2 regions of the Undibacterium sp. Rencai35W genome follow, and region 1 is predicted to be linked to the other one. Evidence: predicted binding sites of a transcription regulator. Region 1 holds the regulator's gene; the other holds the start of a gene.
The links. Region 1 encodes LexA, which represses DNA repair genes until DNA is damaged. Its sites were predicted from a motif close to ACTGTATNNNNATACAGT; they were not measured.

Region 1 (8,167 bases):
TACGTTGTGGGATCAAGAAGTTACGTGCGTAACCATCTTTAACTTTAACTACATCGCCCAGATTGCCGAGATTAACGACTTTATCAATCAGAATAACTTGCATATTTTTCTCCTAGTACCTTGTCGTCAATTACGCTGTGTGCAGATCAGTGTACGGCAGCAACGCGAGGTAACGTGCGCGTTTGATCGCCGTGTCAACTTGACGTTGGTACAGTGCTTTAGTACCAGTCAAACGTGCTGGCATAATTTTGCCGTTTTCTTGCACGAAATCTTTTAATGTGTCGACGTCTTTGTAGTCAACTTGCGCTACATGTGCTGCTGTGAAGCGGCAGAATTTTTTGCGTTTGAACAAAGGATTTTGTTGCTGACGCTTTTGTTTCAGTTTGCTTTTGTCAAATTTTTTACCGAATGCCATTTTTGGCTCCTAATCTAGTAAAGTCGTCTCGAAATCAGTGATGTGAAATACGAGACTTTTGCTGTTACGGTTCTTGCGCGACAAAAAACCTGTGAATTGCATAACTACTCCCAGCTCTATCTCTAAAAATCGTTTTGAAATATTACCTGCTGCAATGGCATTAATTTCAAATTCGACTACACGCTGAGTATTCGCCTGCTCTTGCTTTGAAGAATGCGTCAGTACCGCAGAAGCTATCGGAATTCCTGCTGGCGTATAGCGCAGCGCCGATTTTTCCAAAATACTGGCAACAACTTTAAGCTGATTCACTGATTTATGTTGCGTCCTCTAAAGGTCAATTATGCCGCTGGCGCTTCTACGCGTTGCGTTTTAGCAGCATCTTCTTTCTGTACAGCTTTCATCATTGGAGATGGTGCTGTTTCAGCTTTTTTCATTTTGACTGTGAGGTGGCGCAGAACTGCATCATTGAATTTGAATGCGGTTTCCAACTCGAGCAGAGTCTCAGCATCGCACTCAATGTTCATGCAAACATAATGTGCTTTAGCCAGTTTTTGAATCATGTAAGCCAATTGACGACGGCCCCAGTCTTCAACGCGGTGTACTTGGCCGCTGCGTGCTACTACAGAAGCTTTGTAACGCTCGATCATTGCAGGCACTTGCTCGCTTTGATCAGGATGTACGATAAATACGATTTCATAATGACGCATATATTCTCCTTGTGGACAATAAAATAGCCCGCCTCGGCGTCAAGACGAGTGCGGGAAGAGGAAAAGCCCATGACTATACTGCACTTTTTGAATTTACTCAATAGTTTCAAGCACTTATTGCGGACACAGAAAAAATTATTGATCCAATACCCTTTTCCGATTCAGGCTCAGGTTCTAAATGAAAAAATTTTGGCTATTCAGAAATTTATGTTTATACTGTACAAAAATACAGGCTGCATATAAACCCAGCCAAACTTTACCCAATTGGAATTCTGACATGCTAAAACTTACTGCCCGCCAAGAACAGATTCTGAATTTGATTAAAGATGCCATTCAAAATACCGGCTTTCCGCCGACGAGAGCAGAAATTGCTAACGAACTAGGATTTCGCTCAACCAATGCAGCCGAGGAACACCTGCAAGCACTAGCCCGCAAGGGAGTTATAGAAATAGCTCCAGGAACATCGCGTGGCATCCGCCTGCTTGACTCTGCTTTGAGCAATCTTAAAGGGAAATTTAGTGGTGGAACACAAATGGCATTGCCCCACCCTGCTTTGATGCAACTCAGTCTGCCTTTAGTTGGCAGAGTGGCTGCCGGCTCACCTATTTTGGCTCAAGAACATGTAGACACAAATTACCAGGTTGACCCTGCATTATTTTCTGCAATACCTGACTACTTACTCAAAGTCCGCGGGATGTCTATGCGTGACGCAGGTATTTTTGATGGCGATTTACTCGCGGTAAAAAAATCGAGAGAAGCAAAAAATGGACAGATCGTTATTGCTCGCATGGGTGACGATGTGACTGTCAAACGATACAAAAAAACTGGCAGTATCATTGAATTACTTGCTGAAAATCCCGACTATCCCAACATTAAAATTGCTGAACAAGATGAAGATTTTTCTCTGGAGGGCTTGGCCGTTGGCTTGGTTCGTGCCTGGACTTAACCAAACTTAGCCAGACTCTAAACATGCACAAGTAAGCAACTGATTTGTGCATGTTAATCAAAATAGTGACTTTATCCTTCAACTATAGCCGCTACCTGCAGCACCTCATAATCCGCAAGAAATTCAGCCATTGATTGACGGGTAATACCCCACTCAGAATGAGCATGCCACACATTACCCTCAAAATATATGCCAACGTGGTGGATACCTCTGCCACCTTTTCTTGTACAAAAAATTAGGTCATGATTGACCACTTCTGCGAGTTTTTTTGAACGACCAAGGCGACGTTGATCGTAAGAATTTTTAGGAATACTCTTAGCTAAAACATCATAATAATAGCGTTGAGTAAAACCAGAACAGTCAATCCCTGCACGAGTTATACCGCCCCATATATAAGGCGTTGCATACCAATATTGAAAAAATACATCAGAGCTTTGGCCTAAAGATTCAACAGAAATATAGGCATGAATATCTGCATCAATATTAACTGCAGCAGCAGGAACCCAACCTATCACTCCATCCCACTTCATGACTAAAGCAAAATCAAGGTGAGTACCAAGTATGCGAACAACCTCTTCAACATCACACTGAGTTTGACGGAACCGGTCTTTTTCATCGGAGCTCATCGATGAGTAAGTCGGCTCAGGATGCCTCAATACATCCATTAAATATAGGGCCCTTCCATACACATCACTGAACCATTGATCTTTTTCAATATGAACCATTATTTGATTTCTCAATTAAACCCAAAATAAATTCATGGCATCGTGATTAAAATTACGATGCAAATAAAATAGCCGCTGATTTAAACAGCGGCTATTTTGAGGCAAAACCTAGGAGATTAAACAATCAATGTTTTACGACGCCAGTGTCACCGACAGTTTCTGTTTTGGCTGCGGCAGCAACCAAAACTTCTTCATCAGTTAACGCAACAGGCATGCGCTCAAGTGCAATTTCCAAAACCTTGTCAATCCAGCGCACAGGAATAATTTCCAATTTATTTTTTACGTTATCAGGAATATCGGCTAAATCTTTGGCATTTTCCTCTGGTATCAATACAGTCTTAATACCACCGCGATGAGCTGCTAATAATTTCTCTTTCAATCCTCCGATAGGCAGAACTTCGCCACGCAAAGTAATTTCGCCAGTCATCGCGACATCAGCACGTACAGGGATACCCGTAAAAACAGATACCAGTGCCGTCGTCATCGCAATACCGGCTGAAGGACCATCCTTAGGAGTCGCTCCCTCTGGCACATGAATGTGAATGTCACTTTTTTCAAAAACATCATTCTTGATACCTAGGCGCTTAGCGCGGCTACGAACTACTGTACGAGCAGCTTCAATTGACTCCTTCATGACATCGCCCAAAGTGCCTGTACGTATTACGCCGCCTTTTCCGGGCATTGCAACTGCCTCAATCGTCAACAGATCTCCGCCAACCTCTGTCCATGCCAGACCAACCACTTGCCCAACTTGATTTTCTTTCACTGCGACGCCAAAATCATAGCGACGAACACCAAGGAACTTATCAAGATTCTTGGAGGTGATCGTTGCTTTTTTCTCGCTCTTTTTCAATAAAAGCATCTTCACTACCTTACGACAAATCTTGGAAACTTCACGTTCCAAGGAGCGCACACCAGCTTCTCTGGTGTAGTAACGAATGATGTCGCGAATCGCACTTTCGGATACATTAATCTCACCGTCTTTTAAACCATTATTCTTAATCTGTTTTGGCAACAAATAACGCTGAGCAATACTAGTCTTTTCATCTTCGGTATAACCTGACAGACGTATGACCTCCATCCTGTCTAACAAAGCGGGCGGAATATTGTACGAATTAGAAGTCGCCACAAACATTACATCGGACAAATCGAAATCAACTTCAATGTAATGATCTGAAAAAGTATGATTTTGCTCAGGATCCAAAACCTCCAGCAATGCAGACGACGGATCACCGCGGAAATCAGCCCCCATTTTGTCGACCTCATCCAGCAGGAATAATGGGTTGCGTACGCCAACCTTAGACAAACTCTGCAAAATTTTACCTGGCATAGAACCGATGTAAGTACGACGATGGCCGCGGATTTCAGCTTCGTCGCGCACTCCACCTAAAGCCATACGCACAAACTTGCGATTTGTTGCACGGGCAATCGACTGTCCTAGCGAGGTCTTACCAACCCCCGGAGGACCCACCAGGCACAAGATCGGAGCTTTTAACTTATCGACGCGCTGCTGAACGGCAAGATATTCCAAGATCCGTTCTTTGACCTTATCTAAGCCATAGTGATCATCTTCCAACACTTTTTCTGCATTGGTCAGATCATTATTAACTTTGGATTTTTTCTTCCACGGTAAATTAACGATGGTATCGATATAATTTCTTACTACGGTCGCCTCTGCCGACATGGGAGACATCATCTTGAGTTTTTTCAACTCAGCCATCGCCTTATCGCGCGCCTCTTTAGGCATTTTGGCGGCAACAATTTTCTTTTCCAGCTCGTCGATATCTGCGCCCTCGTCGCCCTCGCCCAACTCTTTCTGAATCGCTTTAACCTGCTCATTCAAATAATATTCGCGCTGAGACTTTTCCATCTGACGCTTGACTCGTCCACGGATACGCTTCTCTACCTGCAGAATATCGAGTTCACCTTCCAATTGTCCAAGCAAATGTTCGAGCCGCTTAGATACACTGAAGATTTCCAAAATAACCTGCTTCTGTTCAAGCTTTAATGGCAGATGAGCGGCAATCGTATCGGCAAGACGACCAGCGTCGTCAATACCAGATAAGGAAGCCAAAATTTCAGGAGGAATTTTTTTATTCAATTTGACGTATTGGTCAAATTGCTGGACGATTGCGCGGCGCATCGCCTCAACTTCGGAGTCATCACCCTCTTCTGGAGGTACGGGCGTGAGATCCGCCGTAAAATGCGATTCAGTTTCGGTAATTTTATGGATGCGTGCACGCTGCGCGCCCTCGACCAATACCTTGACGGTGCCGTCAGGTAGTTTCAACATTTGCAAAATGTTAGCGATACAACCGATCTCGTAAATATCGTCAGCGGATGGTTCGTCCTTGGCAGCAGCTTTTTGGGCTGCGAGCATGATGCTCTTTCCCTGCTCCATTGCCGCTTCTAAAGCCTTGATAGACTTTGGCCGGCCAACAAACAAGGGTATAACCATATGCGGGAAAACTACCACATCGCGCAAAGGCAATAACGGCAATTCTGTTTGTTCAGTGATTATGGAAGTTGTCATGGCGCACCTTATTCAAAATTTCTAGTAGATAGATTGGCGCACTAGGCCAAAACTCAAGCCCGTCATCCGAAAAACAATAAAAAAAGCCACTCAGAGGAACCTCCGGGTAGCTTTTCGATTGAAGCTCAATTTTATTGTGTAATTAATTGTACTGCGTATTCCTGATATTCGCGGATCAATTGTGACATTCACCCACACTTTTTAGGAATTAAGACTTCACGCCCGAAACTTTCGGTTGCTCGTCATAAATCAACAAAGGCTTAGCGCCATTATTGATCGTATTTTCATCAATCACAACTTTTGATACATTTTGCTCGCTTGGCAAGTCATACATAATGTCAAGCAAAGCATGCTCAAGAATCGAACGTAATCCGCGCGCACCCGTTTTCCGGGCAATCGCTTTCTTCGCAATCGCTTGCAATGCTGCAGGACGAATCTCTAGTTCAGACCCTTCCATTTCCAACAGTTTTGAATACTGTTTGATCAACGCATTTTTTGGTTCTACCAAAATCTGAATTAAGGCAGCCTCATCCAATTCATTCAGCGTGGCAATAACCGGCAAACGACCAACTAATTCTGGAATAAGACCAAACCGGATCAAATCTTGCGGTTCAGCATCCTGCATAACCTGACTAGCACTTTTTTCCGACTGACTTTTTACGCTCGCACCGAAACCGATACCGCTGCGCTCAGAGCGATCAGAAATGATCTTGGCAAGGCCATCAAAAGCGCCGCCACAGATGAACATGATGTTAGTTGTATCAATCTGAATAAAATCCTGATTGGGGTGCTTACGACCACCTTGTGGTGGCACGGAAGCCATAGTTCCCTCAACCAATTTCAACAGAGCTTGCTGAACACCCTCACCAGATACATCGCGTGTAATCGATGGATTATCTGATTTACGCGAAATCTTATCAATTTCATCAATGTAGACAATCCCTTTTTGGGCACGTTCAACTTCATAATTGCAATTTTGCAATAATTTTTGAATAATGTTTTCAACGTCCTCACCGACATAACCTGCTTCGGTTAATGTCGTTGCGTCGGCAATAACGAAAGGAACGTTCAGCATACGGGCTAGTGTTTGCGCCAGCAAAGTCTTGCCTGAACCGGTTGGACCTACTAGCAGAATATTACTTTTAGCCAGTTCAACATCATCTTTTTTGCCGAGATGCTTAAGACGTTTGTAATGATTATAAACAGCAACAGCCAAGATACGCTTAGCCGTCACCTGACCAATCACATATTGATCTAATAAGGCCGTTATTTCTGATGGAGTTGGCAAATCAGTTTTAGCACTGGAAATGGATTCCAGATTACTAACTTCGTCACGAATAATGTCATTACATAAGTCGATACATTCGTCGCAGATGAAAACAGAAGGCCCGGCAATCAGTTTTTTAACCTCATGCTGACTCTTGCCACAAAAGGAACAATAGAGCAGTTTTTCGCCAGTGGAGGATTTTTTATCGGGCATAGTACTTAGGTTCTTAACGAAAATTTAGCGGATTTGTTTTTGATATTACCTGCAAATTCGACATAAGTCATCGAACATGTTTAGGTTATAAATGATTTAAAAAATCTTGCCACAGTTATTTTGTAGCGTTCAATAAAAAACGCCCGGACTTGTAAGTGCGGGCGCTTTCTCTATTTTCAATATTCTTTCAGTACATCAAGCGCGATGAGTCAGAACTTTATCAATCAAACCATATTCTACGGCGGCATCTGCTGACATAAAATTATCACGGTCAGTATCTTTACCTATCTGCTCAATAGTTTGGCCTGTCTTATCAGCCAGAATACCGTTCAGGCGTTCACGCAAATACAAAATCTCGCGAGCCTGAATTTCGATATCTGATGCTTGTCCTTGCGCACCGCCCAAAGGCTGGTGAATCATAATTCGTGAGTTCGGCAAAGAGAAACGTTTACCTTTCGCACCTGCAGCCAGTAAGAAGGCCCCCATTGATGCAGCTAAACCTGTACACAAGGTTGAGACGTCTGGCTTAATAAACTGCATCGTGTCGTAGATCGCCATACCAGCAGACACTGAACCACCAGGAGAGTTAATGTAAAGTGAAATATCCTTATCTGGATTTTCACTTTCCAAAAACAGCAATTGCGCTACGATCAGATTAGCTGCCTGATCATTCACAGGACCAACCAGAAAAATCACACGTTCTTTCAACAAACGGGAGTAGATATCGTAAGCACGCTCTCCACGACCACTTTGCTCTATGACCATCGGCACCATGCCTAGCATGTTGGTATCTAATGCTGAATTCTGAATGATGCCTGTCATGTGATTTCCTTTAATTATTGCGCGTTGTTACCCATTAATTCGTCGAATGGCAGCACTTTATCTGTAACCTTCGACTTACCTAATACGTAGTTAACGACGTTTTCTTCTAATACAAGGGCTTCGACTTCCGCCAAACGATTACGATCACTGTAGTAGTACTTTACGACTTGCTGCGGATCTTCGTAACTCTGTGCAAAATCTTCTACTTGCGCTTTGATCTGCTCTGGAGTTGCCTGCAAATTGTTGGCCTTGACTAACTCAGCCAAGATCAAACCCAGGCGAACACGACGCTCAGCTTGCGCTGTAAATAGCTCTGGCGGGAACGGAACATCTTTGACGTTCATACCGCGTTGAGCCATATCTTGGCGTGTCATTTCAGCTAAGCGCTGACCATCTTGCTCTACGAGAGCTTTAGGCACATCAAACTCAACCGCTTTCACTAAAGCATCCATCACACTATCTTTAGTTTTTGCTTTTACACGACCTTTAACTTCACGCTCTAAATTTTCTTTGATGTCCGCACGCATTTTAGCCAGGTC
Region 2 (8,167 bases), on a different contig from region 1:
CTCCCCTTTTTTAGACTTGAAAAAATTACAGCATGGCTTTCAGCAAACGCGCCATTTCTGACGGATTTTTAGTGGCCTTGATGCCGCATTCTTCCATGATGTCGAGCTTGGCTTGTGCCGTGTCAGCACCGCCAGAGATCAGCGCGCCAGCATGGCCCATGCGCTTGCCCGGAGGCGCAGTCACACCAGCGATGAAGCCGACAACTGGCTTCTTCATGTTGTCACGTACCCAGTAAGAAGCATTCGCTTCATCAGGACCACCGATTTCACCGATCATGATGACGGCGTCAGTATCTGGATCATCATTGAACATCTTCATGATGTCGATGTGTTTCAGACCATTGATAGGATCACCACCAATACCAACAGCAGAAGACTGACCCAGACCCAGTGCAGTCAATTGACCTACTGCTTCATAAGTCAGTGTACCGGAACGGGAAACCACGCCGATACGACCTTTACGGTGGATATGGCCTGGCATGATGCCGATCTTGATTTCGTCTGGCGTGATCAGACCTGGGCAGTTAGGGCCGAGCAATTTTGTTTTGCTGCCGGACTTAGCCATGCGATCTTTCAACATCATCATGTCACGCACAGGGATGCCTTCAGTGATGCAAATTGCCAGGTCCAGGTCAGCTTCTACGGCTTCCCAGATGGCAGCAGCTGCGCCTGCTGGTGGAACGTAGATCACGGAAACTGTCGCACCAGTAGCCGCTTTAGCTTCAGATACGTTAGCAAAAATTGGAATGCCTTCGAAATCTTCGCCAGCTTTTTTCGGGTTCACGCCAGCGACGAAACAGTTTTTACCGTTTGCATAATCGCGGCACATGCGGGTATGGAACTGGCCAGTTTTGCCAGTGATACCCTGGGTGATGACTTTAGTGTCTTTATTAATCAGGATGGACATAGTGATTCCTTGCGATAATTAAGCGTGAGCTGCAGCAGCGGCAACAACCTTCTGTGCTGCTTCTTCCATCGTGTCAGCCGCGATGATAGGCAGGCCAGAGTCAGCCAGCATCTTCTTGCCGATGTCTTCGTTAGTACCCTTCATACGCACAACCAGTGGTACTTGCAGGGAAACTGCCTTGGATGCAGTGATCACGCCTTCAGCGATCACGTCACAACGCATGATGCCGCCGAAAATGTTGACAAGGATGGCTTTCAGGCCTGGGTTTTTCAACATGATCTTGAAGGCTTCCGTTACTTTTTCTGCTGTCGCACCACCACCTACGTCGAGGAAGTTGGCTGGTTCGCCGCCGAACAATTTGATGGTATCCATCGTTGCCATGGCCAGCCCAGCACCGTTTACCAGACAGCCGATATTGCCGTCGAGGGAGATGTAAGCCAAGTCAAATTTGGACGCTTCGATTTCAGCCGGATCTTCTTCATCCAGATCGCGGTAAGCCACGATTTCTGGTTGACGGAACAAGGCATTCGCGTCGAAGTTGAATTTTGCATCCAGGGCGATCACCTTGCCAGAGCCTGTCAGGATCAAAGGATTGATCTCTGCCAGGGAGCAGTCAGTTTCCATGAAGGCTTTGTACAAACCTTGCAACTGTACGCGTGCATCAGCGATAGAGCCTTCAGGCACGCCGATTTTACGAGAGATGTCGTCAGCTTCCGCATCTTGCAGACCATTGGTCGGGTCGATCGCTATGGAGTGCAACAGTTCTGGATGTGATTCTGCTACTTCTTCAATATCCATACCGCCTTCGCTGGAAGCCATCAAGACCACGCGCTGGCTGATACGGTCAGTGACCATACTGACATACAGTTCTTTTTTGATATCGGCGCCTTCTTCGATCAACAGGCGACGAACTTTTTGACCCTCAGGACCAGTCTGATGCGTGACCAGTTGCATGCCCAGAATCGCATCTGCGTATTCGCGTACTTGCTCCAGAGATTTAGCAACTTTAACGCCGCCACCTTTACCGCGACCACCTGCGTGGATTTGCGCTTTTACGACCCAAACCGGGCCACCCAAAGTTTCAGCCGCTTTTACTGCTTCATCAACGGTTAAACATGGGATACCGCGCGGTACAGTTACTCCAAATTTGCGGAGAATTTCTTTACCCTGATACTCATGGATTTTCATACGACTTCCCTTCAGACACTGAGGTATTAGTTAATAAGTAAAACAACAAAAACGAACTAGCTGGATGATTTTGCGTCAGACGGCAAACTAAAAGCTGTCGACCAACGCGGGTAATACTGCGCAACCGCTGGCCCATCCAGGCGCAGCGCATGGCAACGATTAAGTTGAAACGGTTGTTGTGTTTGCTCTGACGCACTGGCGCTATCTCTAGTATCAATCACATCGCCTGCAAATGCCTGCACTGCTGCCGTCGGCAGAATTTGTGCCAGCTCTGTAATGTGAGTACATCCATGAATGCCGGACAATCGCTCTTTGACGCCCTGGCGAAATTGTCGAAACAAATTGAGTCCGATCAATTTCCTGTAATCAGGACTAATGGTGTTGCAAAACCCAGGATAAGGAACAGCATCTGAAACAGCCACGGCATCAACAATCGTTAAATTAGTATCGATAGTGATGCGCAAACTAAGATCGTGCAGCGCGGTGCCAACAGGGCGAATGCCTGAAGCAAGTTTGATGTCACGAGTTTTGGTATCGGTGATGTGGGCGTCGAGATCCCACAATCCGTCGTCACGAGCGAACGCGTTGATCTGGATTGAGCGCGTATGCTTCAGCGCACGTCCGATAGTTGTTGATGGTAAGGGCATAATGCCTGCTGGCGGCTATTTCAGAATAAAGAGCCACAATTGCGTGTCGTTACCGCAGCTTCTACGATAACAGCCGCTCCTGCGGCCCTGCAAAAAACCACAGAAGTGTAGCACAAGTGCTCAAGCAATCTTCATTTAGCGAGGTATTTACTCTCCAAATTCAAGAATTATTTGTATCATCAAGCTACATATCTATGGCTAATTTGATCATATTTTCGACATGTTTTTACTTAGCTCAGCTCTTCGCTATCCCAGTCATCCTCTCTGGGCGCTCTCATCGCGAATTGAATTGCCTTTTGTGAAAATCCGCGTTGTTGCAAAAACCGAGCTTGCTTCGCCCTCTCTATATGATCCGTAGCTTTACACGGAAATTTTCTGTGCAATACTTCTATCGCCCGACCGGACTCCGTAAGGCTTATCTCAGCTTTGATACGAGATATTTCCTGATCATCCATCTGATGGCTTTGTAACTCAGCCAAAATACGCTGATTACCAAAGCGAGCAATCCGCCGGTTCACCAAAGAATCGGAGAAGCGTTCAGCAGACAAATACTTAGCCGCCTCTAACACATCTAATAAAGCTGACACATCATCCCCATCTTGGGCATAACGCTGCAGCTTACGCGCCAGCTCGATACGGCTATGTTCGCGCATAGACAAGTACCGGAGAGCGCGTGCTTTTAAGCTGATTTGTGGTCTAGGCATAAAGTCATAAGCTCAATAAAAAACGCCGGCACATTCTTTAAGAGTGGATCCGGCGTTTAATGGAGATATCACAAAGTGTGGATGAAATTAGCCGCGCATGACGAACAACACCGTCGAACCCAACTAAATATTGCGTCTCACTTACTCGGCGACAGGTGGCAATAAAGGCACATTCAAATGCGCACGAACTTTATTTTCAATTTCGCGTGACAACTCTGGGCGCTCTTTCAAATATGTCCGGGCATTGTCTTTACCCTGACCAATACGCTCGCCGTTATAGCTATACCAGGCACCCGCCTTCTCAATGATCTTGGCTTCTGCGGCCAAATCCAGGATCTCGCCTTCACGTGAGGTTCCTTCGCCATACATGATGTCGAAATGCGCCTCTCTGAATGGCGGCGCCACCTTGTTTTTCACCACTTTCACTTTTGTTTCGTTACCGATGACTTCATCGCCCGACTTGATTGAGCCGGTACGACGAATATCCAAGCGAACCGATGCATAAAATTTCAGTGCGTTACCACCAGTAGTCGTCTCAGGGCTACCAAACATCACACCGATCTTCATACGGATCTGGTTAATAAAAATAACCAAAGTATTGGTGCGCTTAATGCTACCAGTCAATTTACGCAGAGCCTGCGACATCAGACGTGCCTGCAAACCAGGAAGCGAGTCACCCATATCGCCTTCAATCTCAGCGCGTGGCGTCAATGCCGCGACAGAGTCGATAACGACAAGATCGACGCTGCCGGAACGAACCAGGGCATCCGTAATTTCCAAAGCCTGTTCACCTGTATCAGGCTGAGAAATCAACAGTTCAGACAAATTCACACCCAGCTTTTGTGCATAACCCACGTCAAGCGCATGTTCTGCATCAATGAACGCACAGGTACCACCTAATTTCTGCATCTCAGCAATAGCTTGCAGCGTCAGAGTTGTCTTGCCTGAGGATTCAGGTCCGTAGATTTCAACAACACGACCACGTGGCAAACCACCGACACCGAGAGCAACGTCCAGACCCAAAGACCCTGTCGATACAACCTGAACCTCTTCTACGACCTCGCCATCGGCCATCCGCATAACGGAGCCTTTACCAAATTGCTTTTCAATCTGCGCCAGAGCGGCAGCCAATGCTTTGCTTTTGTCAGAGCTGGAATCGGATTTTTTGTCGTCCATGATTTCTTTCGGAAATAGTGCGCTTGGTTATTGTTACGCTTAATTGTCGGTTACCTAATTTTACTAACTGAGAACAGTCAAATTCTCGTTTTTATTTAATCTGACTATACTGTATAAAAAATCAGTGATTTATGCAAGCATGTTTTTTAAATTCTTCAAACCAACATAGTAACCATGATCCGTGCGAGTTGCCTCCATATTGCATAGTTTCAGTTTTTATTTAACTTTGAATTTTATTCAGCTAAGTCTGAACTTTGGAGTTGTGTTTGTACATTGCATTCAGTTTTTGGAGACAACACGGCCTGCGAAACGGTGCAGACGTTTTCAACGACCCGGACTTGAACTCTTGTTTGAGTTAGTGTCGAGCACCACGTTCGCACTCACAACAATCCCAATTGCAGTTAACCCTAAACTACCAATCTGTTGGCCAAAATTCGATGATCACCAGGCATCTAATTTGGAGTGGAATTGATTGGTTCGACATCAATGGCTACTTGGGGAAAGTCTAGTTTCTTTAGTTGCTCCCCCTTACAACTTGGAGTAAATACTTTGACGGAGTTTTTTGTTGGAACCGTAGTATCAACCTAAATCCATTCAACAAGTGCCGGAGGAACACCAGCTAATCGATTGACACGCCAATATTTTTCCCAATGTTGAAACCGTTCGGCAAAACAGTTTTTTCGTTACTACAGTGATCAGATAATACTTTTCGAACTTGATCGATCCCCAGCTCGGGGAGGGGGCTTACTATACGTCCGAGCATGTTGGTAGAATTAAATTGCATCATATTAAGAGCCATATTCGAAGAAAATTTCTACGCGGCTGCGTCCTTAACTTCCACGATCGGAAGATAGGCAACAAGTTGCAAAGGGAATGCCAACGCTTGTGGCCGGGGTTTTCCTTCTTGCATAATGATGGGTCGATGTCTGCAATTACATCTGCTTGCTCATCAATCCCAAGGGCATCGGTTTTTTGCTGTAATAGATCCCCTTTGACCAACCGGCATAAGGAGTAATGGCTTCATCGTAATGTACGGATCTAGCGCCACCATTCCAACTATCTCGACCAATAAAACAGCCCCACCAACGGCACCTTTGCTAACAGCATTGCAGAAAACTGTGGTCGTACCACTTGAAAGGAATGCCGCTTGCCCAAATATCCAATAATCTGCCGAACGCGTTGTGATTACAGGTACTACGAGGACTGAACGCCGTTTCATTTCAACGCTGGAATCCGCTGTGCCAAGATAAATTGCCATCAGCTTTACGTCCTCAATTACGCTAGCCATCGCTGCCTCATCTGACATATCAAAGCCAAATCGAATTGCGAGCTTTTGCAATTCCTTGGCAAGCACTTGGTGGTTTAATATGCTCATCGGCACAAAGACGACATTCGGACTGCGCATCAAACGCAGTCCACAAAATATAGTGCGGGAAAATTTATGGGTGATCAACTCACTCGAAAATTTGTACCAAGAATCGTCCAACTTTTTTCAAGCTTGCCTCTCGAGTAGGAATAACTTAACCGCCAAAATTTCTACAAGTTCACCCGGGAAGCTTTAGACATCCCTTTAGCTGATCAACAAACCAACGACCAGCGGGCCCGGGAGGTGCAGATGCTTGATGGAATGCTGAGACAATTAAGTTAAATCCCGCCTTGGGCAATTCATCCGATTCCAGGATGACCAACTCACCTTCCGAAATTTCTTTTGCTACAGTGTGAATTGGCATGCTACCCCATCCAACGCCATCTCTGAGAAAAGCATGTTTAGTAGAGAGATCAGCAAGGCGCCAAGTAAGTGGTGATATCACACCATAATCTTGGCCAGCCATTAAATCGGACCGATCAGTTAACACTAGTTGAACATGCTTTGCTAATTCACGTTTCGGAATTTTTGAATTAAATTCTGCCAAAGGATGATTTTTTGAAGCGACAGTTACTAACGGAATTTCCCCAAGTCGTTCGCCGACGAGTGAAGGAAAAGTCACAGGTAAAGAACCGAGAATTCCTAGACTACAACGTGCTTCCAATATTGGTTGATACGCAGCGCCTAGTCCCTCAACAAAAATTCTCAATGGTGTTAGAGGGAATTTACTTGCAAATGCTTTAGCTACTGCACTAACGACTGCAGTAGGAAAGAAAACGTCAATCACAACAGAAAGTTCTGGTTCAACCCCCGAGGACATTAATTTTGCACGAGCTTTCAACGTGTCGACACCAGCGACAATATTGCGAGCATCAGCAACAAGTAAGACGCCTTCTGGAGTTAACTTTGGTATCCGTCCAGTCCGATCAAATAACACGACCCCAATCTGATCTTCAAGACTACTTACCCAACCGCTCACTGCGGACTGTACACGGTTGAGCTTTCTACCTGCAGCAGAAAAGTTTCCTTCGTCGACTGCACAAATAAAAGTTCTGAGTTGATCTAACGATATCCCGTCTAACATGACGCTCCTTCTATCTCAAAAACAGATGGTATATATCTCAATATATCATCTTTTCAAGATTGATGGAGGTGCGTACGATTCGCTCTCATGGTGGTTAAGTTAGAAAGGAGATCAAATGAAGCAGCGAAATTTAAATGCGTTACAAACTGTGTGACGAAGCGCTTTGCTTAATTTCGCACTGCCAATCAAAGAACAACATCCGGCATGAATAAGCCGTAATTACCTCTATTTAGCAATCAAAAAGGAATATTTCTATGCGTAAAACTATTATTGCTGCCCTCTTAGCTGTTGCAGGTTTTTTGGGTACTGCACATGCTGAAACTGCAACTTATAACATTGACCCCACACACACTTATGTGACATTTGAGGTGACACATTTTGGTACATCTACAAATCGAGGTCGCTTCGATAAAAAGGAAGGAACTGTAGTTTTGGATTTGGCTGCACAGTCTGGAAAAGTCGATCTGACGATTGATTCAAGATCAATCACTACCGGCCTTGCAGCGTTTGATCAACACTTGCAAACAGCAGACTTTTTCGACTCAGTTAAATATCCTACCGCGAAATTTACCGCAGACAAAATTAGCTTCCATGGAGAGAAAATTTCCGAAGTAAAAGGGGAATTGACTCTATTAGGAAAGACTAAGCCAGTCTTGTTGAAGGCAACCAATTTTAATTGCTATATGAATCCAATTATTAAACACGAAGTTTGTGGTGGAGACTTTGAAACGACGATACAACGAACACAATGGGGAATGAACTGGGGATTAGATTATGGCGTTCCAGATACAGTCAAATTAGTAATTCAAGTTGAAGCAGTTAAACAATAATCTGCTGAAGTAAAAATAGTAACGAACTTTAACAATTTTTTGAAATTTACGAAAATTAAAGGAAATAATATGAAACTTCTTCATTTAGATTCAAGCATATTAGGTGCTGACTCCGTGAGCCGTAATCTCTCAGCAGAGATAGTCAGCCATTTCAAATCCAAGCATCCGGAAATTACTGTGATTGCCCGTGATTTAGCTTCTGATCCAGCATTGCATTTATCAGGAACCCATCTCGCAATCATGCACGGGGTAGAAATCAATGACG

Region 2: recA (recombinase RecA) is a predicted target of LexA. The motif match lies at 4,731-4,748, and genes of this name have one in related genera.

What each region holds. Positions count from the first base shown of each region.
Region 1 is NZ_JBMPPC010000001.1:233,716-241,882, reverse strand. Features, by position in the region: gene rplI (50S ribosomal protein L9) at 1-103, opposite strand, end outside; gene rpsR (30S ribosomal protein S18) at 131-415, opposite strand; gene priB (primosomal replication protein N) at 425-724, opposite strand; gene rpsF (30S ribosomal protein S6) at 754-1,122, opposite strand; gene lexA (transcriptional repressor LexA) at 1,400-2,068, shown strand; gene ACO0K3_RS01005 (C40 family peptidase) at 2,140-2,793, opposite strand; gene lon (endopeptidase La) at 2,918-5,326, opposite strand; gene clpX (ATP-dependent Clp protease ATP-binding subunit ClpX) at 5,535-6,806, opposite strand; gene clpP (ATP-dependent Clp endopeptidase proteolytic subunit ClpP) at 7,002-7,628, opposite strand; gene tig (trigger factor) at 7,643-8,167, opposite strand, start outside.
Region 2 is NZ_JBMPPC010000005.1:291,481-299,647, reverse strand. Features, by position in the region: gene sucD (succinate--CoA ligase subunit alpha) at 26-907, opposite strand; gene sucC (ADP-forming succinate--CoA ligase subunit beta) at 926-2,110, opposite strand; gene ACO0K3_RS13235 (DUF2889 domain-containing protein) at 2,152-2,742, opposite strand; gene recX (recombination regulator RecX) at 2,973-3,446, opposite strand; gene recA (recombinase RecA) at 3,588-4,622, opposite strand; gene ACO0K3_RS13220 (hypothetical protein) at 5,572-6,027, opposite strand; gene ACO0K3_RS13215 (LysR family transcriptional regulator) at 6,167-7,072, opposite strand; gene ACO0K3_RS13210 (YceI family protein) at 7,327-7,902, shown strand; gene ACO0K3_RS13205 (FMN-dependent NADH-azoreductase) at 7,972-8,167, shown strand, end outside.